3 regions of the Planococcus sp. TJ-307 genome follow, and region 3 is predicted to be linked to each of the others. Evidence: riboswitches for the same ligand, from Rfam matches in the RefSeq annotation. Region 3 holds a riboswitch; each other region holds the start of a gene.
The links. A riboswitch is a leader RNA that binds a small molecule or an ion and turns the genes downstream of it on or off. The one in region 3 is predicted to bind S-adenosylmethionine.
Positions count from the first base shown of each region.

Region 1: it holds a riboswitch for S-adenosylmethionine, as region 3 does, so the genes downstream of both, AC4EHK_RS13400 (bifunctional homocysteine S-methyltransferase/methylenetetrahydrofolate reductase) here and AC4EHK_RS12680 (5-methyltetrahydropteroyltriglutamate--homocysteine S-methyltransferase) in region 3, are expected to answer to the same signal.
Region 2: it holds a riboswitch for S-adenosylmethionine, as region 3 does, so the genes downstream of both, AC4EHK_RS04680 (methionine biosynthesis PLP-dependent protein) here and AC4EHK_RS12680 (5-methyltetrahydropteroyltriglutamate--homocysteine S-methyltransferase) in region 3, are expected to answer to the same signal.

Region 1 is NZ_JBZDOJ010000003.1:370,927-381,453, forward strand. It holds gene msrB (peptide-methionine (R)-S-oxide reductase MsrB) at 1-711, shown strand, start outside; gene metH (methionine synthase) at 1,127-4,564, opposite strand; gene AC4EHK_RS13400 (bifunctional homocysteine S-methyltransferase/methylenetetrahydrofolate reductase) at 4,545-6,404, opposite strand; SAM riboswitch class I at 6,477-6,581, opposite strand; partial or broken gene AC4EHK_RS13405 (DUF6920 family protein) at 6,707-7,408, opposite strand; gene AC4EHK_RS13410 (PadR family transcriptional regulator) at 7,614-8,159, shown strand; gene AC4EHK_RS13415 (DUF4188 domain-containing protein) at 8,172-8,648, shown strand; gene AC4EHK_RS13420 (hypothetical protein) at 8,718-9,302, opposite strand; gene AC4EHK_RS13425 (MFS transporter) at 9,394-10,527, opposite strand, start outside.
Region 2 is NZ_JBZDOJ010000001.1:971,920-982,446, reverse strand. It holds gene AC4EHK_RS04725 (HAD family hydrolase) at 1-655, shown strand, start outside; gene pcp (pyroglutamyl-peptidase I) at 1,104-1,706, opposite strand; gene AC4EHK_RS04715 (ABC transporter substrate-binding protein) at 1,877-2,656, shown strand; gene AC4EHK_RS04710 (amino acid ABC transporter permease) at 2,685-3,344, shown strand; gene AC4EHK_RS04705 (amino acid ABC transporter ATP-binding protein) at 3,337-4,059, shown strand; gene AC4EHK_RS04700 (hypothetical protein) at 4,240-5,082, shown strand; gene AC4EHK_RS04695 (hypothetical protein) at 5,273-5,443, shown strand; gene AC4EHK_RS04690 (LLM class flavin-dependent oxidoreductase) at 5,526-6,533, opposite strand; gene AC4EHK_RS04685 (hypothetical protein) at 6,685-6,960, shown strand; SAM riboswitch class I at 7,135-7,239, shown strand; gene AC4EHK_RS04680 (methionine biosynthesis PLP-dependent protein) at 7,313-8,446, shown strand; gene metC (cystathionine beta-lyase) at 8,430-9,602, shown strand; gene AC4EHK_RS04670 (Fe(3+) ABC transporter substrate-binding protein) at 9,954-10,527, shown strand, end outside.
Region 3 is NZ_JBZDOJ010000003.1:214,935-225,461, forward strand. It holds gene AC4EHK_RS12655 (glycerate kinase) at 1-611, opposite strand, end outside; gene AC4EHK_RS12660 (CdaR family transcriptional regulator) at 745-1,821, shown strand; gene AC4EHK_RS12665 (glycine/sarcosine/betaine reductase selenoprotein B family protein) at 1,927-2,436, shown strand; gene AC4EHK_RS12670 (hypothetical protein) at 2,452-2,691, shown strand; gene arr (NAD(+)--rifampin ADP-ribosyltransferase) at 2,713-3,129, shown strand; SAM riboswitch class I at 3,231-3,338, shown strand; gene AC4EHK_RS12680 (5-methyltetrahydropteroyltriglutamate--homocysteine S-methyltransferase) at 3,448-4,575, shown strand; gene nadX (aspartate dehydrogenase) at 4,684-5,466, opposite strand; gene AC4EHK_RS12690 (YitT family protein) at 5,668-6,543, shown strand; gene AC4EHK_RS12695 (TspO-related membrane protein) at 6,674-7,483, opposite strand; gene AC4EHK_RS12700 (CPBP family intramembrane glutamic endopeptidase) at 7,798-8,613, shown strand; gene AC4EHK_RS12705 (thiamine pyrophosphate-dependent dehydrogenase E1 component subunit alpha) at 8,828-9,787, shown strand; gene AC4EHK_RS12710 (alpha-ketoacid dehydrogenase subunit beta) at 9,832-10,527, shown strand, end outside.

The DNA of each region.
Region 1 (10,527 bases), 160 kb from region 3:
GGCAATGACCGAGGCGAGCAATACCGGACGGGTGTTTATTATGAAAATGAAGCCGACCGGGCTGTTATCGATCAAGTAGTCGCAGCTGAGAAAGAACGTTACGATGACCCGATTGTTACTGAAGTCGAAGTGCTCGAGCATTATTACTTGGCAGAAGAATACCATCAGGATTATCTCGAAAAAAATCCAGACGGCTATTGCCATGTAGAGTTTGATAGCCTGGAAGGACAAGAGTTAGGCGAAGATGCCCAATCATTGATCGATCCAGCGCTTTATCCGAAGCCAAGTGACGAAGAATTAAGAGAACAATTGACAGACATTCAATACGAAGTAACGCAGGAAGACGCGACAGAGCCCGCTTTTTCCAATGAATACGATGGCTTTTACGAGCCTGGCATCTATGTCGACATCACCACTGGCGAGCCGCTGTTCTCTTCTGCGGATAAATACGATTCCGAAACGGGATGGCCGAGCTTTACCAAGCCAATTGACCCGAATGTCGTTACCGAACACGACGACGGTTTGTTGTTTATGAAACGGACTGAAATCCGAAGCCGAGCAGGCGACAGCCATTTAGGCCATGTGTTCACTGATGGCCCCGAAGATAAAGGCGGACTGCGCTATTGCATGAACAGCGCTGCCCTGCTGTTTATTCCTGAAGCAGAAATGGAAGCAGAAGGCTATGGCTTCTTGTTGGATAAAGTGAATTGATGCTATCGAAAAAGGCGGTCAGCTGAATGCTGGCCGCCTTTTTTCTTTATGTTAAAAGCAGGAACAGGAAATCCACGATTTCCTGTTCCTGCTTTTACTAATTTTTTCTAGTTGTTCAGATTACCGCGGCTTATGCCCGTCGAATCTACATGGGCGCTTTCGCTTTTCTCTTGTCCAGACTCCAGCGCCCAGATTCTCGGGTCATAAGCCAACCCAGCGCCGTGGCAAAGAACGCCACTCTGCTGGTCTGTCTTATGCCCGTCGAATCTACATGGGCGCTTTCGCTTTTCTTTTGTCCAGACTCCAGCGCCCAGATTCTCGGGTCATAAGCCAACCCAGCGCCGTGGCAAAGAACGCCACTCTGCTGGTCTGTCTTATGCCCGTCGAATCTACATGGGCGCTTTCGCTTTTCTCTTCAATCCACAATGAAATACCTGGCATCTGGATGAGCGAAAACGATGGCGGATACCGAAGCTTCCGGATCCATCATGTATTCTTCTGTCAGATGAACACCGATGTCTTCGGGTTTGATGAGATTGAACAGCTTTGCTTGATCCTCCAGGCTCGGACAAGCCGGGTAGCCGAAGGAGAAGCGCTGTCCCTGGTATTTCGCAGCAAAGCGCTCGCGCATCGAGAAGTCCGTGGCATCTGAAAAGCCCCATTGGTCGCGGATTTCCTGGTGGATGCGCTCGGCAAAGCCTTCCGCCAGTTCCAGCGCGGTTGCTTGAAGTGCATGGCTTTCCAAAAACTTGCCCTGTTCTTTCAAGCGTGTCGCTTCATCCCGTACACCAAATCCTGCCGTCACTTGCATAAAGGCCACGTAATCCATTTCGCCGCTGTCCACAGATTTCAAGTAATCGGACAGGCACAGGAATGGCGGAGCCGATTGGCGTGGGAAGGTGAAGCGCTCGATTTCCGTTTTGGCGTCTTTCGGGTCATAAACGACCACATCATCGCCATCACTTTGAGCTGGGAAAAACTGATAAAGTCCAGATGGCTTCAACAGGCCGGAGCCCAGGAAATTAGTCGCCAGTTCGTGCAATTCTACAGCACGCGGATCGCCTTGCGACAAGGTTTTCTCACTATAGCCTTTCAACCCAAGATGATGGCCGATTAAAGTGCGCATATTCACATATGGATACAAATGCGCCACTGAATAATCTTTCAGTACATGGCGGCGCAAATCGTTCGGTACGTAGACAGGTACATCTTCGCGAACCATTTTGACCGGTTTCTCAGCAACTGCAACAGCCGGTTTGGCTGCGCGCACCGCTTCTGAAGCTTGGCGTTTTTCCTGCTGGGCATCCAATTCCAATAACAGCTCAGCTTTTCCTGCACCGCTTTGCAGCCGGTTCGCAAGGTCCAGCCCTTGCATGGCATCTTTCGCGTAAATAACCGGTCCGTCATATTCCGCTGAAATCTTGGTTTCCGTAAAGCGTCTCGACAGTGCGGCGCCGCCGACCAGAATCGGCACATCGATGCCTGCTTCCTTGAAATCCTGCGCGGTGATGACCATCTGTTTGGCTGATTTGACCAGCAAGCCGGATAAGCCGATCATGTCCGGTTTTTCTTTCCGGATCACTTCGATCAACGTAGCCGGCGTTACTTTAATGCCGACGTCGATCACTTTAAAGCCGTTGTTGCTCAAGATGATCTCGACCAGGTTTTTGCCGATGTCATGGACATCGCCTTTGACTGTGGCCAGTACGATTTTCCCTTTTCCGGAATCGTCTTCTTTTTTCTCCATGAACTGCTCTAGGAATGAAACCGCCGCTTTCATGACGCCTGCGCTTTGCAGCACTTCGGCAACAATCAGTTGATTGTCATTAAACAGCCGGCCTACTTCGGCCATCCCTGTCATCAATGGTCCGTTGATGACATCGAGCGGTTCATCGTACATTTCCAATGCTTTTTCCAAATCCGGGATCAAGCCTTCTTTTGTTCCTTCTATAATATAGTAAGCCAAGCGGTCGGGCACCGTTTTCGGGATGTCGTCCTCGGTTTTTTCTTTCTTCTTATCACGGTAGAAAGCCGTAAAATCAGCCAGAGTGGCGTCTGTAGTTGTAAACAGCAATTCATTGGCCATGTCGATTTCCTGTTTTGGAATCGATGCATAGCGCTCCAGCTTTTCCGTGTTGACGATGGCGTAGTCCAAACCTGCCTGCGTGCAGTGGTAGAGATAAACGGCATTCAATACCTCACGGCCAACCGGCGGCAAACCAAATGACACGTTGCTGACGCCCAGAATGGTCAATGCGCGCGGCAGTTTTTCTTTGATCAGGCGGATGCCTTCAATGGTTTCCACTGCAGAGCCGATGTATTGCTGATCGCCGGTACCGACTGGAAAGACCAGTGGGTCAAAAATGATATCTTCCGGCGCCAGTCCCCATTTGTTGACCAGCAAGTCATACGACCGTAACGCAATTTCCAGCTTGCGCTCACGCGTAACCGCCATGCCTTCCTCATCGATCGTTCCGACAACGACTGCCGCTCCGTATTTCTTCACCAGCGGCATGACCGCATCAAACCGCTCTTCCCCGTCTTCCAGGTTGATTGAGTTAATGATGGCTTTTCCTTGTGAGAATTTCAGCGCCACTTCAATCACTTCTTCATCCGTGGAATCAATGACCAGCGGCACTTTCACTTTTTTGACGACTTCTTTCATGAAATTGGTCATGTCCTCGACTTCATCCCGATCCGGGTTCGCCAGACAGATGTCAATAACATGAGCGCCGTTTTTCACTTGCGCGCGGGCAATTTCAGAAGCTTCTTCAAACTGGCCATCTACAATCAACCGCTTGAACTTGCGGGAACCAATGACGTTGGTACGTTCACCAATGAATAATGGACGCATGGTTTCATCGTACTGCAACGGTTCAATGCCGGAAACCACATGGCCGTGATCGACAGGATCCGGTTTTCTCGGAGGCAGACCTTCCATTGCTTCACGCACCGCTTGAATATGGGCTGGCGTCGTACCGCAACAGCCGCCCACTACGTTCAGCCAGCCTTTATCGGCAAAGCCCCGCAATTTTTTCGCCAGCGATTCCGGTGTTTCGTGATAATGCCCTTCTTCATCCGGCAAGCCGGCGTTCGGGTAACAGCTGACATAGCCGTCCGACAGCTCAGACAGCGATCGGATGTGGTCTGTCATGAATTCCGGGCCGGTTGCACAGTTTAAGCCAACCGATAACGGTTTCACGTGCTCGATTGAAATGTAAAAGGCTTCGATGCTTTGGCCCGCAAGCGTAGTGCCCATCGGTTCAATCGTTCCTGACACCATGATCGGCAACTCGATTCCGGTTTCTTCAAAAGCTTGCTTGATTCCAATCGTTGCCGCTTTGACATTCAGCATGTCCTGGCTTGTTTCCAAGAGAATCAAATCTGCGCCGCCTTCGATTAAGGCTTTCGCCTGTACATAGAAATTTCCCAGCATTTCATCGAATGTGGCACCGCCTGTAACAGACAGCGTTTTTGTGGTCGGCCCGATAGCACCCGCCACAAAACGCGGCCATTCCGGCGTTGAAAAAGCAGCGGCTGCTTTTTTCGCAATTTCCACTCCACGCCGGTTGATTTCCGCCGCCTGGCTGCCGATCCCATACTCATCCAAAACAATCGGTGTGCCGCCAAAGCTATTGGTACAGAGAATATCGGCTCCCGCTTCGAGGTAAGCCGTGTGGACCCCTTCGATAACATCCGGACGGACAATATTCAAATACTCGTTGCAGCCGTCAAACTCTTCGCCTCCAAAATCTTCGGGAGAAAGATCGACGTTTTGAATCATCGTGCCCATGGCTCCGTCGATGATCAAGATTCTTTTTTCAAGTTGTTGTTCAATAAGATGTTTGGACATGGCTGCGATCGCTCTCTTTCTGTTGATCTAGTTGTCGAATGTAATGAATCAATTCCACGGTCATATCGTAACGGACAAACGGAGTTATGAGGTAAATGCCATGGAACAGCTCCGCTGCTGTATCAATCAATTCTTTTGCGATTTGGATGCCTTCTGCAGTGGCGCGGTCTTTGTCGTCGCCGCATGCGCGCATGCGTTCCAGTGCATCTTCCGACAGTTTGATGCCTGGCACTTCATTGTGCAGGAATTCAGCACTGCGGATGCTGGTCAGCGGCATCACACCAATGAAGATCGGCGTTTCCAAATGTTTTGTCGCTTCGTGGATTTCGATGATTTTCTCTTTTGTATAAACCGGCTGCGAGATGAAATAATCCGCACCGCTTTCGATTTTCTTATCAAGCCTTGCCACTGCTCGGTCCAAAACACGGACGTTCGGGTTAAATGCTGCCGCAACAGAGAAGTTGGCTTTTTTCCGCAACGGCTTGCCGGAAAATGAAATGCCTTCATTCAGCTTTTTAATCAATTGAATCAATTCCATGCTGGACACATCATAAACACTGGTAGCTCCCGGGAAGTCGCCGACTTTGGTTGGATCACCTGTTACGGCGAGTATATCATGGATCCCGAGCGCATCGAGCCCCATCAAATGCGACTGCAGGCCGATTAAGTTGCGGTCGCGGCATGTGATGTGAGCGAGTGCCCGAATGTTTTCCTTGTGTTTGAGGATGGAGCCCATCGCCATATTGCTGATGCGCGGCGATGCCAGCGAATTGTCCGCCATTGTTACGGCATCAACACCGGCTTTATTTAAAGCGACGGATCCTTCTAAAAATTTAGCCGTATCCAAATGGCGCGGCGTATCCAATTCCACAATAATGGTTCGTTCTGTTTTGGCTTTTTCGTGAAGCGGCTTCACTTCTAATGCTTCTGCTTCACGAATGATGATTGGTTTTCTTGCTGTTACCTCTTTATGGAAAATCGGAGGCAAATTACCGAGATGTTTTTTCACGGCTTCAATATGCTTCGGCGTTGTGCCGCAGCAGCCGCCGATCAAACGCACACCTTCTTCTCTTAATAACAAAGCGGCACGGCCAAAATAATCCGCTTCCGATTCATAGACGATTCGTCCGTCTTCTACATCAAGCAAACTGGCGTTGGGATAAGCAGAAAGAAATGCTTTGTCAGGCAAAGTGACTTCTTCAAAAGCCTGGATGGTATGGTGAGGGCCGAGACGGCAGTTGACACCGACGATATCGGCTCCAAGCGTCTCCAACTGATGCAGGGCATCGTTCAGCGACATACCGTTTTGCAGGATGCCCGGCTCATGCATGGACACTTGGGCAATCAGCGGGGTATCGGTGATGCCTTTTAAATACTTGACCGTTGCTGCCAACTCTTCAAAATCGTAATACGTTTCCAGCAACAAGCCGTCCGGATCTCCAGACAGCAAATGATTGGCTTGCTGGTCGACCATCGCAATGATTTCCTGCAGCGTAGCGTCGCTTTTACGGATTCCCCGTATTCCCCCAATGGTGCCGAAAACAAATTGTCCTCCTGGCGCTGCCGCACGTTTCGCGATTCCAATGGCGGCTCTGTTGATGTCCGCGACTTGCTCTTCCAGTCCGTAACGGGCCAGTTTCGCTGCATTTGCTCCATATGTGTTGGTTTGGATGATATCCGCTCCGGCTTTGATGTAGTCCTGGTGGATTTTTTCAATAATTTCCGGTCGTTGCAAATTCAGTTCCTCGTTGCAATACTCAATGCCGTACGAATACAGCAATGTACCCATGGCCCCGTCCGCCGTCAAAATCCTGGTCTTTAATTCGTCTAATAAACCCATCCTGCTCAACCCCCCATATATACAAAAAAAGCCTTCATGAAAAAGAAGGCTTTACGATATCAAACTCGTTCCTTTTCATCTGCCAGGCAATTGCTTGCCTGCTGGATTTAGCACCTGACCTTTCGGCTGGTTGCTGAAGCTTCATCGGGCCAGTCCCTCGACTTCTCTTGATAAGAATTCACTATTCTGTTTTAAGTATTCTAAATATGGTACCTGTATCTATGGAACAGGTCAAGGCAATCTGTCGAAAAACAATGAAATTTCTGTGTTATTCCGCAAAAACTTTTTGCTTTCAGAATTTTTTAGAATGTAGATGCATTTTTGGGATTAAATCGAATCTCTGACACATCAAACTTATACCAAGTAAATGTATTACCCTCTATCACCCAGCTGACCTCCATTTTTACGGGCATCTTCAATCTTTCTACCTGCTGATGCTCTTTGATAGTTCCGATGCAGAGCTGTCGTTATGCGTCTTTGCCACTGCCTTTATAGCGCAAAGCCTCGACCCTCAACAACTTACTTTGCTCATTGAAGAAATAGGTTGCTGATCCGGTCAAGCCCTCATACGTAATCGTTGCTTTCGCAGTGTGCACATCCACGAGCTCCCATTTGATAAATGGACTGAACACCGCTGCTGGATACCAAGCCAACTCCATTAAGTAGCGCTGCAGCGCAGACTCATTGGTCTTCTCATTGTCAGGAGTTTGTGACATTGGAAAGATGCCCACAAGTTTGATCCGCATACTGGCTTTGCCAGCAGTAAAGCTGTCTTTCCCCGTAATGAATAATCCCTTTCCCATTTTCATCTTTGCAGACCAGTAGAATGCAGGCGGGTCGGTAAAGCTCGTTTGTTCGGCTTCCGAGGCCATCCACTTTTTTTGCTCCGGCTTTTGTTTCATCCAACCAAGTTGCTTGAAGCTGACGCTCGCAATTTGTTCGTGACCGACAGCGCCAATTGCATAAAGCCAATTTTTCACAGGCAATGGAAGAGACTCTGCCATTTGTTCCGTTAGTTTGTCAGGAGCCGCAAGGTCAGAATGGATTACATGCTCATCTTTTTTCTCCACCGCAAACACTCCTTTTTGTTTCTTTACCTGTTTATACAGGCATTAAATCATTTTTAAATAATCACTGGACAAAAAGTCAAAAAGAGAGTATTTTTATAGCAAATAGATATATATCAAAAAGATATAAGGATGTGAATCCATGGCAAAAGAAAACCATACTCAATATGCCATACTCGGGCTGCTGACAACAGAATGCCGCACTGGCTATTCGATCAAGCAAATGATCGATACAAGCTTGAACCATTTTTGGAAAATCAGTTACGGACAAATTTATCCGACATTGAAACTGTTGGTAGATCAAGGGTATGCCACCGTGGAATCTCAAGTTCAGGAAGGCAGGCCGGACAAAAAAGAATACACGATTACTAACGAAGGCGAGCGTGCTCTAAAAGAATGGATCCAGCAGCCGATTCAGCAGCTGCCCGGTGAAAAAAATGAACTCCTGCTCAAGTTATTTTTCAGCGGAAACCAGGATGTTCAGGATACACTCAGTCATTTAGCAGATTTTCGTGAAAAACTGACCGGCCGCCTGAACACGTATAGAGCAATTCAAGAAATGATCAATACGCAATTGCGAGATCAAGCGGATGCCCCTTTTTGGCTTTTGACGCTGGATTACGGAATACGGACCACTTTGGCTGCAATCGAATGGTGTGATGAAGCAAACAAGACCTTAAGTCTATGAGGAGGAAAAACAATGAGCGCAAACGTCTTTCCCGGAAGATACACTGCTGAAAGCCACGAGGGAATCGTCGTTTTTGTTATCGGCATGCGAATCAACAAATGGAGAGCTGTGCATAAATGGCTGCCGGTCATGATGGCAATGGGGCCCATGATCAAAGAACTCGCAGTGCACAAAGAACTGGGTTGTCTGTCTTCTGAAAGTTTTTTCAAACCGCCCCTTACGTTCATGGTTCAGTATTGGCAATCGGAAGAACAATTGCATGCTTATTCGAAAGGGCAAAATCATCTGTCTGCTTGGAAAACGTTCAACAACAAAGCAAAAAACAATGACGCTGTCGGCATTTATCACGAAACCTACCTCATTTCTCCTGGCCAATCAGAGTCGATTTACGTTAATATGCCTGAGTTTGGCTTAGCCCGAGCGCTCGGAAAAACAGCGATTACGCCAGCTACTTCATCCGCTCGTCAACGACTCCAAAAGCAACATTAACTCCTTCACGCAATAATAAAACCCTGTCCAAAAAAATCCGGACAGGGTTTCAAACTAGTTAATAAGGTTTTATGTAAAAAGGCTTTGTAATTCTTTTATCGGCCGAACATCCGGCTGGCCTTCATAGCTGATGAACTCGATTTCCCCAATGCGCATGCCCGCATTGTATTCTCCGATGACGGTATCCAACAAAATAAAAGAAGCTGAAATAAACTCGTCTTCGTTATCTTCGGTAAAGCCTTTGATGTAGAGAACTAAATTCACTTCGTCGCTGTCTTTTTCAAACGTACAGAAAATATCATCCCACCCCAGTTCGATATCTCCGTATGCGATAGAAAACTCTTCCTCATGCGGTTGGCGAAAACCAATGATGGCAAAGCTGCCAAGAGTGGGTGCGTTGTCGACCAACTCAATGACGTCATCAAAAGCTTCGACCACCCCGTCTGCACTAATGATGAATTCACGTTTTCCCGCAGCCAGGCTTTCGCCAAACTCAAAAGCCAAATGCCGATTGACCTTGTGCAATTTCTTTTCCAACTGGCTAAAAAGCTTATCTCGGCCAGACTCATCCAATTCAAAGTACGCTGCTTTGTTTTCTGCAAACCATTCCCAGAAAGCCGCCACCTTGTCTTTTCTCTTTGGCAACCAATTCATCCCGCTATCCCCTTTGCAACATCATCCGTTTATTTATATCATAATCATATTTACAACAAAATGATAGTTCTTTTTATCCATGCTCAAAAGACTATTTTTCTACTTCTTTTATTTCATAAGCACGAAACTTCACCATTGAAATTACACCGAATACCGGACCGATGCTTAATAACGCAAATACCCATTTCCAGCCAACGATGCTTTGCACGACGGGAATCATATTGATGGAAAAGATCGTGACTAAAAAGCCGACGCACATTTGAAATGTTAAAGCAGTTCCTAGATACGGGGGTTCTGCAAATTCTGTCACCGCCGCTGAGAATTGCGCCGAATCGGATATAACAAACATCCCCCAAACAATTGCTACCGTTACCGTCAACCATAAAGCCTGGCCAAATGTAAAACCGATGATGACCGAACAGCCAGCACTGATGACCAATGATAGAATTGTTAACCGCGATCTGCCCAATTTATCTGCCACTAAACCGCCCAAAACGCTGCCAATCGCTCCCGCAACGCCAATTGATACAAAAGAAGCTATTGCAATCATGGCCGGGTCGATAGCAGAGGAAGAGCTGGCAAAACTGGCAGCGAGGAAAGTGGGGAGCCATGTCCACATGGCATACAATTCCCACATATGGCCGAAATAGCCGTAATTCGCTAACATGACAGGTTTATTGAGCAGCACTTGTTTGATCAGTTTAAAAGAAAAAATCGTTGGTTGCTGAGCAACTGGCGCGTCCCTTACGACCCAATTCATCATTGCAGCCGCAACCAATGCCAGCAGCGAGCTGACAATGATAACCAATTTCCAATCCACTGAAGAAAAAAAGATGCTGATGAAGTAAGGCAAAGACGAGCCTAAAGTCAATGCGGCAATCAAAACCCCGAGCGCCAATCCCTTTTTTGCTGGAAACCATTGCGACAACAACTTGACCGCTGTCGGATAGACGCCTGCAAGCGCGACTCCCGTTAATATACGCAAAGAAATGCCGATGGCCGCACTGTCAGCGACCGTCAGCAACCCATTGATGAGTGCACCCGCCAATGCGGAAAGGGCAAAAACTTTCCGTGCATTAAAGCGATCTGCAATACCGAAAGAAACACTTAGTAATGTGCCGATGATAAATCCGACTGGTACAGACGCTGACAGCCAGGCCTGTGTCCGCTCGGTGAGGTGCCAAAGCTCCCTCAATTCCGGTCCTGTGACGCTCGCACTAAACCA
Region 2 (10,527 bases), on a different contig from region 3:
CGTCGCCATATTTGATTTTGATGGGACCTTGTATTCGAAAGAAACGTTCCAACTGATGATGGACCACTTGAAAAACCATCCTGAGCACAGCAAACGGTACCGCCAATTTTACCGTGCCATCATGCCGCCGTATATTGGCCACAAGCTAAAAATTTACCCGGAACGAAAAATGCGCGAACGCTCTGTCCAAGCCTACTTATCTGCTTTGGAAACCTTCACACAAACTGAACTCGAGCGATATTTCGGTGAAATTGCCGACCGGATGCACGGTGATATGAATCCTACAGTTATCGAGCGGTTGAAAAACCACGTTGCCAATAATGATTACGTCATGCTTGTATCTGGAGCTTTCACGCCCCTTCTTCACGCAGTCACCAAGCAATTGCCAATCAAGACCATTATTGGAACTGACATTCTTTACAAAAACAATATTTTGGACCACCGGACACGCATTACACATATTCAAGGACCATTGAAAACACTAAAGATCAAAGAAGCACTTAAGGGACAGGACATCGACTGGGCGAACAGTTACGCATATGGCGACAGCCACTCGGACCTTCCTGTACTTGAACTCGTCGGCAACCCGGTAGCGGTTCAGCCAGAACCCCGGCTGCGGACCGTTGCCACAAAGCGCAACTGGGAAATTATTTAATCGGTCAGTGAACGGTTTAGATTAAAGTGGATATAAACAGAAAAGCGAATCGCAGGTGCGATTCGCTTTTTCAGACTGTCGAGAAACTGATAACAAGCCGTGGGTTTCCGAAGCTTACCGTTCGCTTTCCGCGGGCTCGCGTCCAAGCCTCCTCAGTCACGCTGTTCCCTGCGGGGTCTCGGCCGTCTCGCTTTCCCGCTAGAGTCGAACGGACGCTTCTCCAACCCACTTAGTAAAGACTCACTTTTTGAATGCAGCGGAAGGCAGCGACTCCTACGGGAACAGCGGCGGAGCAAAGCGACAGAGCGACACGAGCTAGAGCCACTAGACTGAGCAGAGCGAGGGAAGCGGCAGAAACCGTGCCCGTGGAATGCATCCGGCTGAAGCGAAATGGATGTGTGATGCCCTTTTTCAACAAGCTGGAAAAGCGAATCGCATTTTTTCACATCTACTCGAGTGTCTCAATACAGATCTTGATACCCTTCAGCAAATCTTCATGAGACCAGCTCGGAATGCGGCCATGCTGGATCGCCAGTTCGTGCGATGCTGGAATGTGGATAAATCCTGATGGCATGTTCGGCTTGTGTGTTTTGGCGTAATGCAATCCCTCGTACATCACGTTATTGCATAGATATGCACCTGCTGTATTTGAAATGGTGGCAGGCAATCCATTAGCAAGCAAATTCTCCACCATTTTTCGGATAGGAAGTGTTGATAAGTATGCCGGTTCCCCCTCTTCCCGAATGGGTTCATCCACGGGTTTATGCCCCTCATTATCCACAGCACCGTCTTTGAAGTTGATGGCGATGCGTTCTGGCGTTATCTTGTACCTCCCTGCTGCAAGGCCAAGCGAAATCACAGCATCCGGATTTTCCTCTTCAATAAACTTGAGCAATGCGGCTCCTGATGAATTAAAATCCACTTGCATAATTTTTCCGACTATGTGATAACTTCCAATCGTCGTTTCGTCTAACGCTTCCACAATTTTCAACGTAGGATTGACCGTAAAATCTAAAAATGGTTCAAATCCTGTCACTAATAGTTTTTTCAACTTTATCACCCCCTATCCGCTATTATACGCATTTCCAAATACTTTCATACAAGATAAAATTCTGAAAACATAAACTTTTTATTTGTACAGAAAAAAACTTCCCAAAAATTTTTACCTGTGTTAAAATTCATTTTAATGAATAAACATACACATAACAGGGGGAACTAATTATGATTAAGAAAAAACCATTTATCGCTTTATTTGCATCATCTGCTTTATTGCTTGGCGCTTGTGGAAGCGATACTTCGAGTGAAGCAGGATCTTCAGAGGAAAAAGAAGTATTGGAAATGGGCACATCGGCAGAATTTGCGCCTTTTGAATCGCGCAATCCAGAAGGTGAAATTGTCGGTTTTGACATTGACCTTGCCAATCATATTGCAGACGAGCTTGGCTATGAACTTGAAATCACAGATATGAAATTTGATGGGTTGATCGGCGCTTTGCAAAATGATCGCGTTGATATGGTCATTGCTGGCATGTCTGCAACTGATTCCCGCAAAGAAAATGTTGATTTCTCTACAGAGTACAACCATTCGGGCGAAATGTTCGTTACCCCTAAAGATTCAGAGCTTACTAGTCTCGAATCATTGGAAGGCAAAACGGTAGGTGTTCAGCTTGGTACGATCCAAGAAGAAGGTGCGAAAAGCATTATTGCTGACGAAGGCATTAATTTTGAATTAAAAGCTTTGGACGATTCTGGCGCATTGATTCAGGAAATCCTATCCGGCCGCATCGATGCTGCATATATGGATAAACAAGTTGCACTTGGCTATATCGAAGCGCAGGACCTTGGCGCATTCGATGATCCGACCACAGCTTCACCTGGTATGGCTGTCGCTTTTCCTAAAGGCAGTGAACTTGTAGAAGATGTTAACGGTGTACTAGCTGCTATGGAAGAAAGCGGCGAGTTGGACGAACTGAAAGAAAAATGGCTGACTGACGAAGAGTAAACTTTCCTTTAGAAAAGAGTTGTAGTAGATGAACCTGGATTTCTCACAAATAGTTCCCTATATCCCTTTCATGCTGGAAGGGATATGGGTCACCTTAAAATTTGTATTCTTCGCCATTATTCTTGGTTCCATTCTTGGAACAGTGCTTGCTTTGTTCAAGATTGGCAGCATAAAGCCGTTGCGATGGTTCGCCGATGCTTATACGTCGGTTTTCCGCGGAACACCATTGATTTTGCAATTGATGATTATTTATTACTCCATTCCCCAGCTGAGCGGCTATGACATTTCACCATTTCTGTCAGCTATCTTGGCTTTCGGACTAAATTCATCCGCTTACATTTCGGAGATTATTCGTGCCGGCATTCAAGCTGTCGACAAAGGACAAATGGAAGCAGCACAAGCTCTTGGCGTCCCTTACCGCGCCATGATGAAAGACATCATTTTGCCCCAGGCCTTGAAAAACATTCTGCCAGCTTTGATGAATGAGTTTATTACGTTAACAAAAGAATCCGCCATCGTTTCGACCATTGGCTATCTCGATCTGATGAGACGGGCGCAAGTAGTGGGCGCCGACCTGTTCCGCAACTTCGAACCCCTATTATTTGTTGGCCTCATCTACTGGTGCCTTGTAATGGGCTTAACGATGATTGGCAGAGTTTTCGAACGGAGGCTGAAACAAAGTGATTAATGTCCAAAACCTGTATAAAAAGTTCGGCACCAATGAAGTGTTGAGCGATATTTCCACGACAGTAAAAAAAGGTGAGGTGGTGTCGATTATCGGTCCTTCTGGTTCCGGCAAGTCGACGTTCCTTCGCTGTCTGAACTTGTTGGAAGTTCCAACTTCCGGCACGATTGAAATCAACGGCAAGAACTTGACGGCATCTAAAAAAAATATCCATAAGATTCGCCAGCAAATCGGCATGGTGTTTCAGCATTTTCATTTGTTTCCGCATTTGACGGTACTTGAAAATTTGACCTATGCACCAATGAAAGCTAAAGGCGTCAAAAAAGCAGAAGCAGAAATGAAGGCTCGCCTCCTGCTTGAACGAGTTGGTTTGTCCGAAAAAGAAAAAGCCTATCCAAACAGCTTGTCAGGCGGCCAAAAGCAGCGTGTTGCCATTGCGCGTGCGTTGGCAATGGAACCTGAACTGATGCTGTTTGATGAACCTACTTCAGCACTCGATCCAGAGATGGTCAAAGAAGTGCTGGACGTCATGAAAGATTTGGCGAAATCCGGTATGACCATGGTCGTTGTTACGCATGAAATGGGCTTTGCTCGGGAAGTTGCAGACCGTGTTTTGTTCCTTGACCACGGCGTCCTTGTTGAAGAAGGCCAGCCGGTCGAGTTTTTCAGCAACCCTACAACTGAACGTGCCAAAGATTTTTTGGCTAAAGTATTGTAACAGGCATCCCTTGGATGCCTGTTTTTTGTCGCTGTTGATTCTGTTTGTTCATTTGATGCTCAAATATGGACAGGCTGCTTAACACCTCGACATGTTATAATCAGTTTTGGCAAACATGCAGAAAACAGAGGTGGAAATGTGTTTAGAAAAATTATTATTTTACTGGGAGTCTTATTTTTCATGTCGCTGATCATTTTTACAGCCGTCATGTTTCTAAAAAATGAAGTGGAACTTTATTCGCAAAATAATGTTTCTTTATCAGTTGAAAAACCGACGTTCATTACACTCAGTGAACCCGAAACCAGTGAGAATGGCTCAGACTTTACACAAATATACAATATGACGTTTCTTGGATTGGACGTTGGCACGTACACATTGGTTGACCGATCGCTGCCAAACGGCACGTCCATTATTTTTGAAGAAATCCAAAATACCGGTTGGATTCCTTATACTTTCTCATTGAACGTCAACGGATTGGAAAATGCGGAATTTAAGTCTTGGAATCCTGAACCGACCGTTAGACTCGATGAAGCACTTTATGGTCCAGATCCAACAACTAATCCTTACGGAGTATTCACAAAAGACGCTGGTGAAATTCTGATTGGCAACGTCTATGTATCCCGCAGCCTGCAACTTGGCAATGGTGAATGGGTGCAGGAGCTGCGCCATGAGATTGCTGAATTTACCACTGAAGAAGGTGTGTTGTCGAAAAACTTGTGGCTGCCTCCTAAACATTCGAGCCAGACATGGTTAATGGCTGCTCCAGAACCGTTATTTGAAACGGAAGAAGCGGAAGATGAATGGATCACTTTTTCACTTGAAAACCGCTTGTCCCAGCTAAACTGGCTGACGCCGGAAGGTCCATACGTCAAACTCGAATTGACCGATGACCTACGAACAGAGCTTGCTTATGGTGATCTAGATGAACGAACAGCAGACCTCCCTTCTCTTGAGTGGAATGAAGACTCACCTTCTTTGTTCTTTGAATCGATGGTTATGAACGCAGAAATCAATCAGCAATAAATACGTTAAAAACCGCTGGTGCCATTGCTCCAGCGGTTTTTTAGCTAACAAAACCAGTAGAAATAGAACTGTAGATTTCCAAGTAACCCCGCTTTTTTATTATCAGAATAGCCTGTATAATAGAAGTAGATAAGGACTCCGCGTTCATTGCCAGCTAGCTGCACAATATCATACAAGGAGGTTAATCATAATGGAACGCAAAGTACTCGATCCCCGTGAAGCTGAACTTCGTATAGACGACGATTTCAATGCGGTTCTGAACATGATTGGCGAAGGCGCACCTGACTATCCAGCTTATGAAGAAGACGAGATTCCAAGACGGCGGCAGCGGGAAGATGAACAAGTGAAAGATCTTCATTGATGTCAAATCATGGCCTCTCTGCAACAGAGAGGCCATTTTTATGCAAAAAAACCCCGTTCAAAAAAATGAACGGGGTTTTGGCTTAACTCATCATTTCTGCCACGTAATCATACGAACGCAAGCGGTCTTCCTGATGGAAAATCGGCGAGTTGACGATAACTTCGTTGGCTCTTGTTTTAAGAATAAAGTTCTTCAGTTTTTGTTTGACGATGTCTGGTGTTCCGACAATCATCGATTCGGAATCCAGCTTGTCACGGAAAATCGCAATTTCTCGATCTGTCCATACCTCTTCTAAGTTGTCGATCGGCGCTTGGAACGTCGTCGGCTCCCCTCTCATCAACGAGAACATCTGCTGCTGAGATGAAGTCGCAAGCCATTCAGCACGTTCCTGAGTTTCCGCCACAATGATGTTAACCCCGAGCATGGCATATGGTGATGCCAAAACGGAAGAAGGCTTGAAGTTCTGATGGTACAGCTGCAGCGCCTGCATCATATAATCTGGCGCAAAATGGCTGGCGAATGCAAACGGCAACCCTTTCAATGCGGCAAGTTGTGCACTAAATCCGCTTGATCCAAGCAGCCAAAGCGGAATTTTCAAATTAGTTCCGGGATAAGCACGAACACGCCCCACCGGATTTTCTGAAAAGTAGTTTTCCAGCTCTGCCACCTGCTGAGGGAAATCATCTCCACTGCTTTGCAATGTCCGGCGCAATGCATAAGCAGTTGCCTGATCACTCCCAGGTGCACGGCCTAAGCCCAAATCAATGCGGCCCGGATAGATGGTTTCCAATGTGCCAAATTGTTCGGCAATCACAAGCGGCGCATGGTTCGGCAGCATAACTCCGCCTGAACCTACACGAATAGACTCTGTCGCGCCTGTAATATGGCCAATCAGGACCGATGTTGCTGAGCTCCCAATACCGGGCATATTGTGATGTTCCGCCAACCAATAACGATGGAATCCTAACCGCTCTACATGCTGTGCCAATTCCACACTATTTATAAACGTCTGTGCCGTTTCCGCACCTTCATTGATCGGCGCCAAATCGAGCACACCCAATGGTATATTTTCAAATTTCTTAATTTCCATATCTATTCCACTCCTATTCCCTTCCATTGTAGCGATATTTCACAAAAACTTCCTTTTTCCTGCTCAGAACAAGAAAAGCGCAAGCAGCCATGTAGATTCGACGGGCATAAGACACGCTGTCGAAGCGGCGTTTTTTAGCCGCACAGCCAGAGTGGCTTATGACCCTAGAATCTGGCTGCTGGAGCTGGACAACAAAGAAAAGCGCAAGCGCCCGTGTAGCTCTGACGGGCATAAGCCAGACCGGCAAAGCGGCGCTCTTTGCCGCACAGTCGGGTTGGCTTATGACCCGAAGAGCTGGGCGCTGGAGCTGGACAAAGAAAAGCGCAAGCGCCCGTGGAGGTCCGATGGGCATAAGACGCTCCGGCGAAACGGCGTTTCTTCAGCCGTACAGCTGGAGTGGCTTATGGTCCTAGGAGCTGAACAATAAGAAAAGCGCAATTGCGTGATGCAAGTACTAGAATCATATACAATAATTCCCCCTATCTTCCCTTTTCAATTTTCTTTTTATTTCAACTATTTGGTTTTCATCCTTGCTTTCCTCTACTAAATGATTTAAGATTAAAAACATCGAAACAGAACGACTTATAACTTCATAAGATATTTCTTATCTAGAGAGACGGAGGGACTTGGCCCTGTGAAGTCTCAGCAACCAGTCTGACGAAGACTACGGTGCTAATTCCAATAGGCGCTGCCTACCAGATGAGAAGAATGCATTTCCAGACAGGGGCTTTCTTCTTTTGAAGAACAGCCCCTGTTTTATTGTTGAAAGGATGAGTGAAATGACAAAACACAGCTTGGAAACGTTATTGGTTCAACTAGGCAATCGCAGCGACGCGGCAACGGGAGCGGTCAACCCGCCCATATACTTATCGACGGCCTATGAACACCAAGGGCTTGGGCAATCAACTGGCTATGACTACACACGAACAAAAAATCCAACGCGTTCTGTTCTGGAAGAAGGATTTGCAGAACTTGAGGGCGCTGATGCCGGATTTGCCTGTAGTTCCGGCATGGCAGCCATCCAACTGGTTTTGTCTCTTTTTCGTCCAGGCGATGAACTATTAGTGCCGGAAGATATTTATGGCGGAACTTATCGCCTATTGGACCATTTTGCAGCAGCTTACAATATCCACCCGAAATATGCAGCGTTTGAAGATGTACAGGACACCGAAGAAAAAATTACGATAAATACCCGGGCACTCTTTATTGAAACACCGACCAATCCGCTGATGCAGGAAATCGACCTTGCCGCTTATGCCGGATTGGCAAAAAAACATAATCTGCTCTTGATTGTCGACAATACTTTCCTTACTCCTTTCTTCCAACAGCCGATCGAATTGGGAGCAGATATCGTCATCCACAGTGCCACAAAATACATTGGCGGACACAATGATGTTCTCGCGGGTCTAGTTGTTGCAAAAGGAGAAAGCATCTGTCAAAAACTCTCGATGTTCCATAACTCCGTCGGCGCGGTACTGTCGCCTTTTGATTCTTGGCTGCTAATCCGTGGATTAAAGACTTTGCCTCTGCGCATGCGTCAACATGAAGCCAATGCAAAAGCGATTGCCGCTTTTCTTGCCGAGCAGCCCGCGATTTCGGATGTACTGTATCCCGGAAGAGGCGGCATGCTGTCATTCCGCTTGCAGCAAGAAGAATGGGTCGGGCCTTTCCTGGAAAACATCAAGTTAATTACCTTTGCCGAGAGCTTAGGCGGCGTTGAGAGCTTTATTACGTATCCCGCTACCCAAACCCATGCAGACATTCCATTTGAAGAACGCACCAAACGCGGTGTTTGCAACCGGCTCTTGCGCTTCTCGGTCGGTGTCGAACTCGCTGAAGATTTAATTGCTGACCTGTCGCAGGCATTTTCGAAATTGAAAGAGGAGGTTGTTGAATATGACGGATCGTATTGAAACCAAGTTTATCCACTCTACCGGAGTTGACCCGCAAACTGGGGCCGTTAACGTACCCATCTACTTATCTTCCACATTTCATCAGAAGAGTCTTGATTCGTTTGGGCCTTTTGATTATAGCCGCTCTGGAAATCCGACTCGTCTGGCATTGGAAGAAACTATCGCTAACCTAGAAGGCGGCAAACGTGGATTTGCCTTTTCATCAGGAATGGCCGCTATTTCTTCCGCTTTCATGCTCCTATCTTCAGGTGATCACGTCCTCGTCTCAGAGGACGTCTACGGGGGAACTTACCGGTTCATTACCGAAGTTTTGGACAAATTTAATATCGAATACACATTCGTCAATATGACCGATTTGAACGAAATGGCGAACGCGATTCAGCCGAATACGAAAGTGGTTTATTTGGAAACTCCATCTAATCCGGTCATGAACATTACAGATATCGAAATCGCTGCAAAACTAGCGAAAGCCAATGGCTGCCTGACATTCGTCGACAACACATTCATGACGCCCCTTTACCAGAATCCGTTGGCGCTTGGTGCAGATATCGTTCTCCATAGCGCAACGAAATTCCTGTCAGGACACAGCGATGTCATCGCAGGACTTGCGGTGACTAAAGATGAAGAACTTGGAAACCGGCTGGGCTTTATTCAAAATACTTTTGGTTCGGTTCTAGGCGCACAAGATTCTTACTTGCTGATTCAAGGCATCAAGACATTGGGTGCCCGGTTGGGACAGTCGTCCGAATCGGCACGCACAATCGCAGAATATCTGCATAACCATCCATTGATCGAAGAAGTTTACTACCCAGGATTTTCATTTCATCCTGGCAATCCGATTCACGAACGCCAGGCCAGAAGCGCAGGCGCCGTTCTCTCCTTCCGCTTAGCTGATAAAAAATCAGCCCGTGTCTTTGTGGATCATTTGAGAATTCCCGTATTTGCTGTCAGCCTGGGTGCTGTTGAATCGATCCTGTCTTACCCAGCAACCATGTCCCACGGCTCAATGCCTGTCGAAGAACGTGAAAAACGTGGAATCACAGATGGCTTGCTGCGCTACTCTGTTGGCCTTGAACATCCGGATGATCTGGTCCAAGACCTAAATCAGGCATTGGCCCAAGTAGCCCGCCGTAATGGGCTGAGTATTGCTAATTAAACCAAGAACTTGCCGTATCAATAAAATACTAAATTATTGCCGAATTAGAACCCTTTTGCTAGTTAGCTAAAGGGTTCTTATATTTTGCGCAAGCCCGTTTTTCTAATGCGGAAATAACTCAATATACGGCTCCAAACCTGTGAAAGACGCAGAATCTCCTCCTTATTTTCTTTCTTAAAAAATGAGGAGTAAGATGAACAAGGCTGCTTCCCGCTATATATTCGACATATATATTGATAAAATATTGTTTTCCTCAAAATCTGGTTGACTTTATCAGTTAGCACCTTATAATTGAAAATGAGAATGATTTTCATTTGAAATATAACTTATACAATTAAGGGAGAGACACTCATGAACAAACTGATTTACGTCGTTTTGGCATTTTTACTTCTTGTTTTAACAGCATGTGGAAACACGGATACATCCGCTCCTGCAGCAGATGGCAATTCTGAAGAAGCAGCGGAAAGCACAGAGGTTAACTTATATACCGCAAGACATTATGATGTAGACGATGAATTATACAAAAAATTTGAAGAGGAAACCGGCATCAAAGTAAACCTCATCAAAGGGGAAGCAGATGAATTGCTCGAGCGCATCAAACGCGAAGGCGATGGCACCGAGGCAGACTTGTTCTTGACTGCTGATGCTGGCCGCCTGTTCCGTGCAAAAGATGATGGCTTGCTGCAAGCAGTATCAAGTGACCTGCTAAACGAACAAATCCCGGAAAATTTCCGTGACACTGACCAAATGTGGTACGGTTTAACAAAACGTGCACGCGTCCTTGTTTACAACAAAGAAACGGTAACACCTGAAGAATTATCAACGTACGAAGCGTTGACAGAAGATGAATGGAATGGCCGCGTATTAATTCGTGGTTCCGAAAATGTCTACAATCAGTCGTTGCTTGCTTCATTCATTGAGTTAA
Region 3 (10,527 bases):
GCCCCATGTTCACCGATTAAGACATTTTCCACATCACAAGCAATCAGGAAGGTGCTCTCGGAAATGCGGCAATCAAAACTAGAAACGTCCAGTTCTGCAAGCTCAGCAAGTGCACCGCCGCCACGCGCCAAAATCTTTCCACTTCGGTCTAAAAACTTCATGCCAAGTGCTTCGAGCATCCCCGCACCACCGTCATTGGTAGCACTGCCGCCAAGCCCAATGATAAAGCTCCGAAAACCGGCATCCAAGGCATGGCGGATCAATTCTCCAGTACCAAAAGAAGAGGCTGCTAGTGGATCTCGTTCGTGTTTTTCCAGCAAGGTCAACCCGGATGCTTCCGCAATCTCAATTACGCAGGTTCTGCCGTCCCCAAGAATTCCATAACAGGCGGAAACGGTCCGCCCGATTGGATCCTGAACCTGGTGAGCGACCAATTTTCCGCCAGTCGCTTCCACCATCGTACTCATCGTACCTTCCCCGCCATCCGCTGCCGGCATCAAAACGATTTCCGCTCCGATGTCTAGTTCTTGTATGGCCCTTTCCATTGCCTGCGCTGCTTCCATGGCAGACAAGCTGCCTTTAAAAGAATCGGGGGCTATCATGATTTTCATTGCCAAAACCTCCTTGCCGCTTTATTAAAGCGCTTACATAAAATTATAATGAAAAGAAGTTGGAGATACATTATACTGAGTGTACATATTTTTTATCGAAATATTTAGAATATATATACCAAGGGGCGCATTTATGATTACAAGACAACTAGCAGAAGAAATTGTCGAACAAACCATGATCCGCCTGAACCGCAATTTGAACGTCATGGATCCCAATGGCATGATTTTGGCGTCAGGTGAAGCGGAACGGATCGAAAAAATTCATGAAGGTGCAGTGCACGTTGCCAAAAGCGGCGAAACCCTCTCCATCACAGAAGCCAATTTGGCGGAATGGCACGGTGTAAAACCTGGCATCAATATGCCGATCCATTTTCAAGGAAAGCTGGTCGGCGTCATCGGAATCACCGGCAATCCGGAAGAATTAAAAGAAATTTCTACACTTGTTCAACTGACCACAGAAATGATGGTCCACCAGTCGCTCATCACCTCCCACATCGAATGGAACCGCAAGCGCAATGAGTTGATTTTCGAAGAACTGACAAGCGGCAAACCTTTGTCTGCGGCTGTTCGTGAACGGATTTTCCAAATGGGGTTCGAAAACAAAATGTCTTTTGTCACACTGCTGATTGAATTGAAAAAGCCGCCTTCTCCTTCCCACCGGATCATCGAACAGCTGGAAGGGCATTTTCAAAACCAAACTGTCGTCGCTGGACACTCACAGCTGAATGAGATTTTCCTGTTGGTGGCGAATGAAGAGCCATCCCTAATGGAAGAAGAACTGTACAATTTACTTCATTTTCTGCAGAAAAGTGCCCCTGGAAGAATCGGAGTCGGCGTAGCCGTCGACAGCATTTTTGATATCCGAACATCTTATTTGGCCGCGCGCAATGCCTTGGACTTTGGCACCCCCGGCCAGCAGCTGATTTATTTTGAAGACGTGGAATTGATGGCGCTTCTAAAGCGGAATTCTCAAGATGAACTCGCCAAATTCACTGGCAGAATCTTAGCGGGTTTGAGTGAACCTTTATGTGAAACACTGACAGCATACTTTGCCGCTAATCAAAGCCATGCAGAAACTGCTGCCCGGTTAAAGATTCATCGCCACACCCTAAGCTATCGCCTGAAAAAGATTCTGGACATTACTGGGTTGGACCCATCTGAATTCCAGGACGCGGTTGTTTTGCATTTAGCATTAGCTATTCGGATCTAAAATTTTGTTTTGCCGTGCTCTAGAATGCACAGCATTTGTACAGGAATTTCTGCGCTGCCACCGAATATTATCCAATAGACTCTTTGAACTGGAGGAATGGCTGACATGAAAATGAAAACCCGACTCAAATCGAAATTGTCCCGGACGTTTTCCAGCAATTTCACGACTGCCTACCAGAAATTCACCATGAGCCATATGACAGAAAACAACAACTTGCCTGAAGCCGTTTTGCCAAAACCATTGGACCAATGCAAAGTAGCACTGGTGTCAACTGCCGGTGTCCACCTAAAATCAGACGAGCCGTTTGATGTGGACAATCCAGCGGGAGATCCTTCATTTCGGATCGTCCCGGCAGACGCCGCAGAGCAGGAGTTGACAGTGACGCACCTTTACTTCGACACAAAGTTCGCCAAAGCCGATCCGTCCATCGTCTTCCCGCTCCACCAGTTAAAGGACGCTGCAGTCGATGGAAAAATTGGGGGTGTTTCGGACATCCACATTGGATTGAACGGCGGCATCTTGGACACGACGACAGCCGAGAAAGATTTCATTCCCAAAGTGGTCGAATTGTTCCATAACGAAGGAATTGACGCCGCGCTCTTGGTGCCTGGCTGAGGATCTTGCCATAACGTGCTTGGGCTGTATGCCCGGGCTTTAGAAGCTTCACATATCCCAACCGCCATGGTCACTTTGTTCCCGGAAATTACCGACAAAGTCGGCGCTCCCCGCACCCTCCACGTCCACTTTAAAATGGGACGGCCATGCGGCGAACCGTTCGACTTTGATACGCGAAAAAGAGTGGTGGACCAATTGCTGGAGCTGTTGGCACTGTCTTCCGGGACTCGGGCAACTTATCAGGAAAAGCGATAGAAACAACGGAGGCAGATCAATATGAATGAAACAAAAGAGGTTTTAGATCCAGGTCCTTTCTTTCATGGGACAAAAGCGGAATTGAAGATTGGGGATTTATTGCAGGCGCAGCATCCGTCCAATTACCAGAACAAAAAATCCAATTACATCTATTTCACGGCAACATTGGAAGCCGCCAAATGGGGTGCCGAACTAGCGGCTTCTACTGCCAAAGAGAGAATTTACCTTGTAGAACCAGTAGGTGATTTTGAGAATGATCCGAATTTAACCAACAAGCGATTTCCAGGCAATCCAACACGCTCTTACCGTTCCCAATCGCCTCTTAAAGTAATCGCAGAGCTCGGTGTCTGGGAACGGCATACCGATGAACAACTTAGCACCATGCGGGCATCGTTAAAGGCGTTGCGTGAACAAGGAAAGGCCATCATCATTGATTGAATTTTTTACAATAGAAAAAACAGGATGTACATTTTCTTGCATTTATCTGGAAATTGCTTTATTGTGTAACACATCGACAAACCATTAACTTAATAATCTATTTCTTATCAAGAGAGACGGAGGGATTTGGCCCTGTGATGTCTCAGCAACCATTCTGTTACAGGATAAGGTGCTACTTCCAATAGGTGTTAGAGCCTAGAAGATAAGAAGAATGCATTTCCATACATGGGGCTTTCTTCTTTTTGAAGAAAGTCCCATTTTTTATTTGGGAAGATCGCACGTTAACTAAAAACTAAAAACCGAAAGTGGGAATGCAACATGGCCAATCCAATCACCGATCCAACGAAACGAGTCAATAAAGCGCCCTTCAAAGCAGATCACGTAGGAAGCTTGCTCCGCCCGGACAGCATCCATCAGGCAAGAAAAGAGTTTAAAGATGGCCGCATTACGGCAGAACAATTAAGAGCCATCGAAACAACTGAAATCAAGCACATCGTCGACAAACAAATTGAAGTCGGCCTGAAAGCTGTGACAGACGGCGAATTTCGCCGCACCTTCTGGCACACTGATTTCATGGCAGAGATTCACGGATTTGAAGGATACACGCCGGAAAAAGGCTATCAATTCAAAAATGTAGAAACGGAAGCTTACGATGTCCGCAATACCGGCAAAGCCACCTTCAATGAAAATCACCCATTCATCCAAGACTTCATTGAATTTAAAGAAATCGTTGGGGGCCGTGCTATTCCGAAGCTGACCATTCCAAGCCCAAACCAATTTTTCAACCAAGGCATTCGCAATGAGCGCATTTATCCGGATCTTGAAGATTATGCAACAGACATCATCCAAGTTTACCGCGATGCCTTCCAAGCATTCTACGCTGCAGGTGCCCGCTATATTCAAATTGACGATGTCTATATTGCAGGATTGTCATCACCCGACATTCCGTTCAATGACGGACAATACAACCGGGATTACTTGATCGACCTGGCATTGCGCGTTACCAACGCCGTTTTGAAAGATCAGCCAGAAGATTTGGCGATCACGACCCACCTATGCCGCGGCAACTATCAATCCGATTGGGCATTTGAAGGCAGCTACGCGCTCATTGCGCCAACACTTTTCGCCAAAGAACAAGTCGATGGCTTTTTCCTGGAATACGACGACGGACGTTCCGGCAGCTTCCAGCCGCTGGAACATATCCCAGCCGGCGGCCCACGCGTGGTGCTTGGTGTCTTCACTTCGAAAAACGGCGAACTTGAAGACAAAGAAACCATCAAAGCTCGCGTCGCAGAAGCAGCTCAATATGTCCCGCTCGAACAGCTCTGCATCAGCCCGCAATGCGGATTTGCCTCCACCCACCACGGCAATATCCTCACCGAACAGCAACAATGGGACAAACTGCGGTATATCGTGGAAGTTTCTGAAGAAATTTTTGGGGAGTGACTTGGAAAGCCCAACGCAGTCTTTGCGTTGGGCTTTTTTCGGTTGATTTACTTCATTTACGTTCTTAAAAGTATAAAATAGGTGTTCGGCTTCAGCTCACTGTCCAACTCAGTTGCCGATTCTCAATGCCCCATCTTTATTCTGTAATACAGCTAAAATACTCAACGCAGCGAGAAGGCTCGTCTTCGGGTTGCTCGGCATCGGATTGTTTTCCACTTGCAGCTGCAGTTTCCCGAAGTCCCCTTCTGCTTCAATTGTGTGCGTATTCCGTTCCATAGCCGGGTCGACAATGATGCGCACTGTCGTTTTCTCGATACCGATTCCCGCAAGTGCGAGTGTCATCGCGACGTTGACGTTTTTCGGGAATTTTTCAACGGCTTCATCTGCAGAACCTTCAAATAGTACTTTCTCTTGCTCTGCTTGAATCCCAAGCGATGCGGGTGATTTCCGTGTCGTAAGCTGAACCCGCTCCAAGCCACCAGCTGCTTTCGCCGATTGCAGGATGTCCAGTCCACCAATTGCACCGGAAGGCAGGAAAACCTGTGTTCCGCTAGACTCAGCCATAGCTTTAACATCAGTCAGAAGAGCGGCATCTTTAAAGACGCCGATACTGCTGACGACGAGGTCTTTTTGATGGGCAACGATCTCTTTCACGTAAAGATGAGCAGCTTCCACAGTCGCTGCCTCCACGACGAGATCAATCGGCGTCTCTAAGAATTTGTGAATATCTGTATGGAAATCGACCCCAAACTGTTCATGCAAACGGCGGCCCGCTTGCTGGTTGCGGCCAAAAACTGCCGTTATTCTTCTTTCTTTGGCTACCTTGTTGGTATTCACCTGTTCCAATAAATACGTGGCGATATTTCCTGTGCCGATGATTCCGATGTTCATCGTTTAGCCTCCTCATTTAAATAGGTATAGTCTACCGAATGTTGGATACTTACCTATACCCTAAAAAGCGATACTTGATGAAGATTCATTTTGGCAGACGACTTCTTCTAAATTTGCTCTACTAAAATAGCAATAAAAGGATTATATTTAATAATTAGAGTGAAAAAGATCAGCTGGGCAACTACAGAAAAGAGGAAGAGAATGAGTATGCCATCTACAAAACGAAAAGCAAATAAAGGAAAATTAGTTTTACGGGCACTGGCCATTATCATTGGTGCGTTTGTTACTGCATATGGCCTTGAAGCTGTCTTGATTCCGAATAATGTATCAGATGGCGGCATCACGGGCATCAGCATTGTTGGCTCCCAATTATTCGGCATGCCACTGGGCGTGCTGATTGCAGTCTTGAATATTCCCTTTGTCTATTTGGGATATAAGCAAATCGGGAAAAGCTTCGCCATTTACTCCACTATTGGCATTGCTTCCCTCGCCTATGCGACGACTCTCATGCACCATATCCCGCCTATTATTGAGGGCGACACTTTATTGATTACCGTTATTGGCGGAATCATCATCGGTTTTGGCATGGGGGTTGCGCTGCGAAACGGCGGTGCGCTTGACGGCATCGACATGCTAGCCGTGCTGCTGTCACGCAAATTGCCATTCGGGACAAGTGACATGATCTTGTTCCTGAACATATTCGTCTTTATCATCGTTTCCTTCGTCTTCGGCTTGCAAGGCGCGTTCCTTTCCGGAATTGCTTATTTTATCGCATCCAAAGTGATTCATCTGGTCGAAGAAGGATTCAGTGGCTCGAAGACGTATAAAATTATTTCGCGGGAACCGGAACTTCTCGTCCAAACCATTTACGACCGCCTTGGACGAAACGCCACGTACAATATCGTCAACGGCGCCTACACGAACGAGCAATACAAAGAAATCACCTGCATCATCAACCGGCTTGAAGACAGCAAAATGAAAGAAATCATCTTCGAAATTGACAGCAACGCCTTTGTCGCCGTTTACGACGTCGCCGAAGTCAGAGGCGGCAGTTTCAAAAAGCGGGATATTCACTGATTGGTCCGAAACAAAAAAAGCGCCAGCTTCTCTTTATTAAAAAGAGAGCGGCGCTTTTTGCATCCACTAGAAAAATCAAGTATTTCTTAACGAGCTTATGGCATTGTCTACTTTCATTTGGAGAGTTCTCTTAAACCGTATGTCTCGGGAAAAGAGCATTTCCATTTTTAACAAATCTCCACACAACAGCAATCAAAAAGATGGCAATGCCAGTTAACAAGATGCCTTGAATAATCGCGGACATAGCTGGATCGAGCTGTCCACTGGTATAAGCACTATAGATTCCAAAGAAAGCCCAAGCGATGGGAATCGGAAAGGCAGCGTTTTTGAAACGGGCCAAGTAAAAGAGGACAAAGGCGATGGCAATCCCCAATACGATCATGGTCCAGATTGAATCGGAAAGTCCGAACCCGTTCCACTCCAGCTGCACTAAAAACGCAGAGATGTTAACAATCGTTGCAATGAACACCCAGGAACTGTAGAAAGTAAAACTAAGACCTGCAAACGTAGACGGAAAAGCAAAGCGATTTTTATAAATTCTTTCCACAATAAGAAGCAATGAAAACAACATGCCCAAAATCAACAGCGTTGATACGCCTAACTGTTCATAAGAAAAAGCAACAATCCACCCCATATTGAACAGGGAACTCGCGATAAACAAAGGAGAAATTAATAACACCAGCTTACTGATACGTTTGTCTTTCCTCTTCACAAATAAATAAATCAACGTAATCAGCAGTAAACTGTAGATAACTCCCCAAATCGAAAACGTAAAAGGTGCCGGCGAGATAAGCGTCATGTATTTGTCTGAGACGTCTTTCTGACTGTTCCCAGCAAAAAATCCGGAAGATCCGAAGTAATTGACGCCAAGTGTTAAAAAGTAGAAAACCAGATTGAGTATCGTGAAATTTTTTGTTTTTTTCAATGTGCTTTCATCCATTGTGAACTCATCCTCTCAGTAGCTATTAGTTGGTTTCATTCGCAAGTAACCAATAAAAATGTCTAGTTAACTCTCTTTGAATATGTTTTCCCTAATTGGCTTTGCTGCAAAACTATTTTTCTATAAAAACAGATTTCTTCAGTCATAAAAAATCTGTATATATTTTTAAAAATCCAAAGTCATGCTATTATAAAATCAAAATATTACTAATACGACGATTTAACATCATTTAGTAACATATGGTTTTATTTCAGAAAATAGTTCGCTCCACTTTCAGGAGCGCAATCAGCCTAAAACGAAAGGCGGCGCTGGGGATGTCTGAAGAACGAAAGCAACCGAGCATGTTCGGCTGGATGTTGGGGGCATCAATCGTATCAATCTTCATCCTGCTGCAAGTCACTCAAAATGTGCTCCTTATCGGTGTTGCCATGCTGTTGGTTTTCTATGTCGTCTTGCCGGTGCCGTTTGTCCGCTACCATTTCAAGAAGCGCGGCGTGAAATTGGGTGAAGTTTTCTTTTTTCGGGGCACAGCGCGCTGGCTGATCCCGGTCCTCGGGCTTACCTTGCTGGTGATGTCATTTTCCATCAGCATCTATTGGCTGCAATTGCGTGGACTTATGTCTATTGCTCCAATGGCAGTTGAGTCAGCCCTTATGCCGCAGCCAATTCCCGACGCTTTTTGGTACCTTCTCACAACTGGCTTCATTTTGGCAGTGATTGCACCGATTGCAGAAGAGTTCGTCTTCCGCGGGCTGATCCTCAATTGGCTGGTCACGGCATTCGGCTTTTGGAAAGGAGTCGGCTTATCCAGCATGATTTTTGGTGTTTTCCACATCAACTTTTTCGGTGCCTTCTTGTTTGCCGTTCTGGCGTCGCTGTTGTATTTAAAAACCGGCAATTTGCTGGTTCCGATTTTGCTGCACATGGCCAACAACCTGGTCGCCGTTTACCAAAGTTTCGTCAATCCGTCTTTTCCCGAGTGGTTGATGGTGACAAGCATCAATGACCTGTATGCAAAAAGCATTCCGAACCTCTTAGTACTGGCCGGCAGTTTGACGTTGCTGCTGTTTGTTATTTCTTGGCTGGCTCGGGGAGTGGAAAACAAAGAAGAAGAAACTCGTTTCTTTTAGACACAAGTTTCCATATCTCCGTCATTATGACCCCTTTTAAATAAACTGAATTTTTACACAAATAAGAAAAAAGATGTTACTATAAAGATGTTTATATACTTATAATTGTGCTGCCCGCCACGGAAGGCATACCGTTTCTCAGTTGAAAGGAGGAAACGCAGTGACTATTTTTGAAGAAAAGCAATCCTCGGTATCTGTGGAAAAGCTGGAATGGATGTATGAACAGATGGTGAAGATCCGTTACTACGAAGACCAGATGGCTGAAGCTTACATGGAAGGCAAAACGCCGGTATTCAATATCGGGGCTGGGGCTGTGCCTGGTGAAATGCATTTGGCAACCGGACAAGAACCGGCTGCGGTCGGCATCTGTGTTCATTTGACAAAAGACGATACGGTGACAGCTCCCCACCGCCCCCATCACCACGCCATTGCCAAAGGGGTCGATTTAAAGAAAATGACTGCTGAAATTTTTGGCAAAGAAACGGGGCTCGGCAAAGGAAAAGGCGGACATATGCACTTGTTTGATCCGGAAGTGAAGTTTTCGTGCGGAGGTATTGTCGGTGCCGGTATTCCCCATGCAGTTGGCGCCGCCATGACCAGCAAAATGAAAGGAAAAGACTGGGTGGCCGTTGCCTTTATCGGAGAGGGTGCCGCAAATGCCGGTGCTTTTCATGAATCGCTTAATCTCGCAGCTGTATGGAATCTGCCGCTTATTGTTGTAGTGGAAGACAATTCATACGGCATTTCTGTGTCGAAAAAAGCGTCAACTTCTGTTGCATCCAATGATTTGCGGGCTTCAGCTTACGGCATTGCCGGTGCTTATGTAAAAGACAACGATCCGATTGCCATGTATAAAGCAGCGGAAGAAGCCGTTGCCAGAGCACGCAACGGCCAAGGCCCGACCATCATCGAAATCGAAACTTACCGTTATTTGGGCCATTTCCAGGGAGATCCAGAACTCTACCGGGACCAGACGGAAGTGCCGGGACTTCGCCAACTCGATCCGATCAATAAGCTGAGAAAGATGTTGGCTGAATCCGAAAGCGTCAGTGAAAAAGATCTTGAAAACATGGAAACACGTGCCAAACAGGAAGTGGATGAAGCGTACCAGTTTGCGAGAGACAGCAGCTATCCGAATCCAGAATCTGCGCTGAAAGATGTCTTTAGCTCATAAAACAGGAGAGGAGCCGATCTATTGTGGAAACAGCGAAAAAACGAATGTTGACCGGCAATAAAGCAATGGCTGAAGCGATTTCGCAGGAAATGGAAAAGGATCCGAATGTCTTTGTACTCGGAGAGGATATCGGGAAATACGGAGGCATCTTTGGTTCGACGCAAGGATTGATCGAAAAGTTCGGACCTGAACGCGTACTCGATACTCCGATTTCTGAAACCGCGTTTATCGGAGCTGCTATTGGGGCTGCAGCGGAAGGCATGCGCCCCATTGCGGAATTGATGTTCGTCGACTTTTTTGGCGTCTGCATGGACCAAATTTATAACCATATGGCGAAAATCCCTTATATGTCGGGCGGCAATGTCAAACTGCCGATGGTGCTGATGACTTCTGTCGGCGGCGGTTACCGCGACGCTGGCCAGCACTCCCAAACACTCTATGCAACGTTTGCTCATATGCCTGGAATGAAAGTGGTCGCACCGTCCAATCCGTATGATTTAAAAGGGATGATGGTGTCCGCAATCCGCGATGACGATCCGGTTGTTTTCATGTTCCATAAATCACTGCAAGGACTCGGATGGATGAAACAGTTGGATGTCGCCGTAGACCACGTGCCTGAAGAATCCTATACCGTTCCGCTGAACAAAGCAAAAGTCGTGCGGGAAGGAACAGATGTGACCATCGTCGGCATCCAAATGATGACCCATTACGCAGTCGAAGCCGCAGAGCGCCTTGCCAAA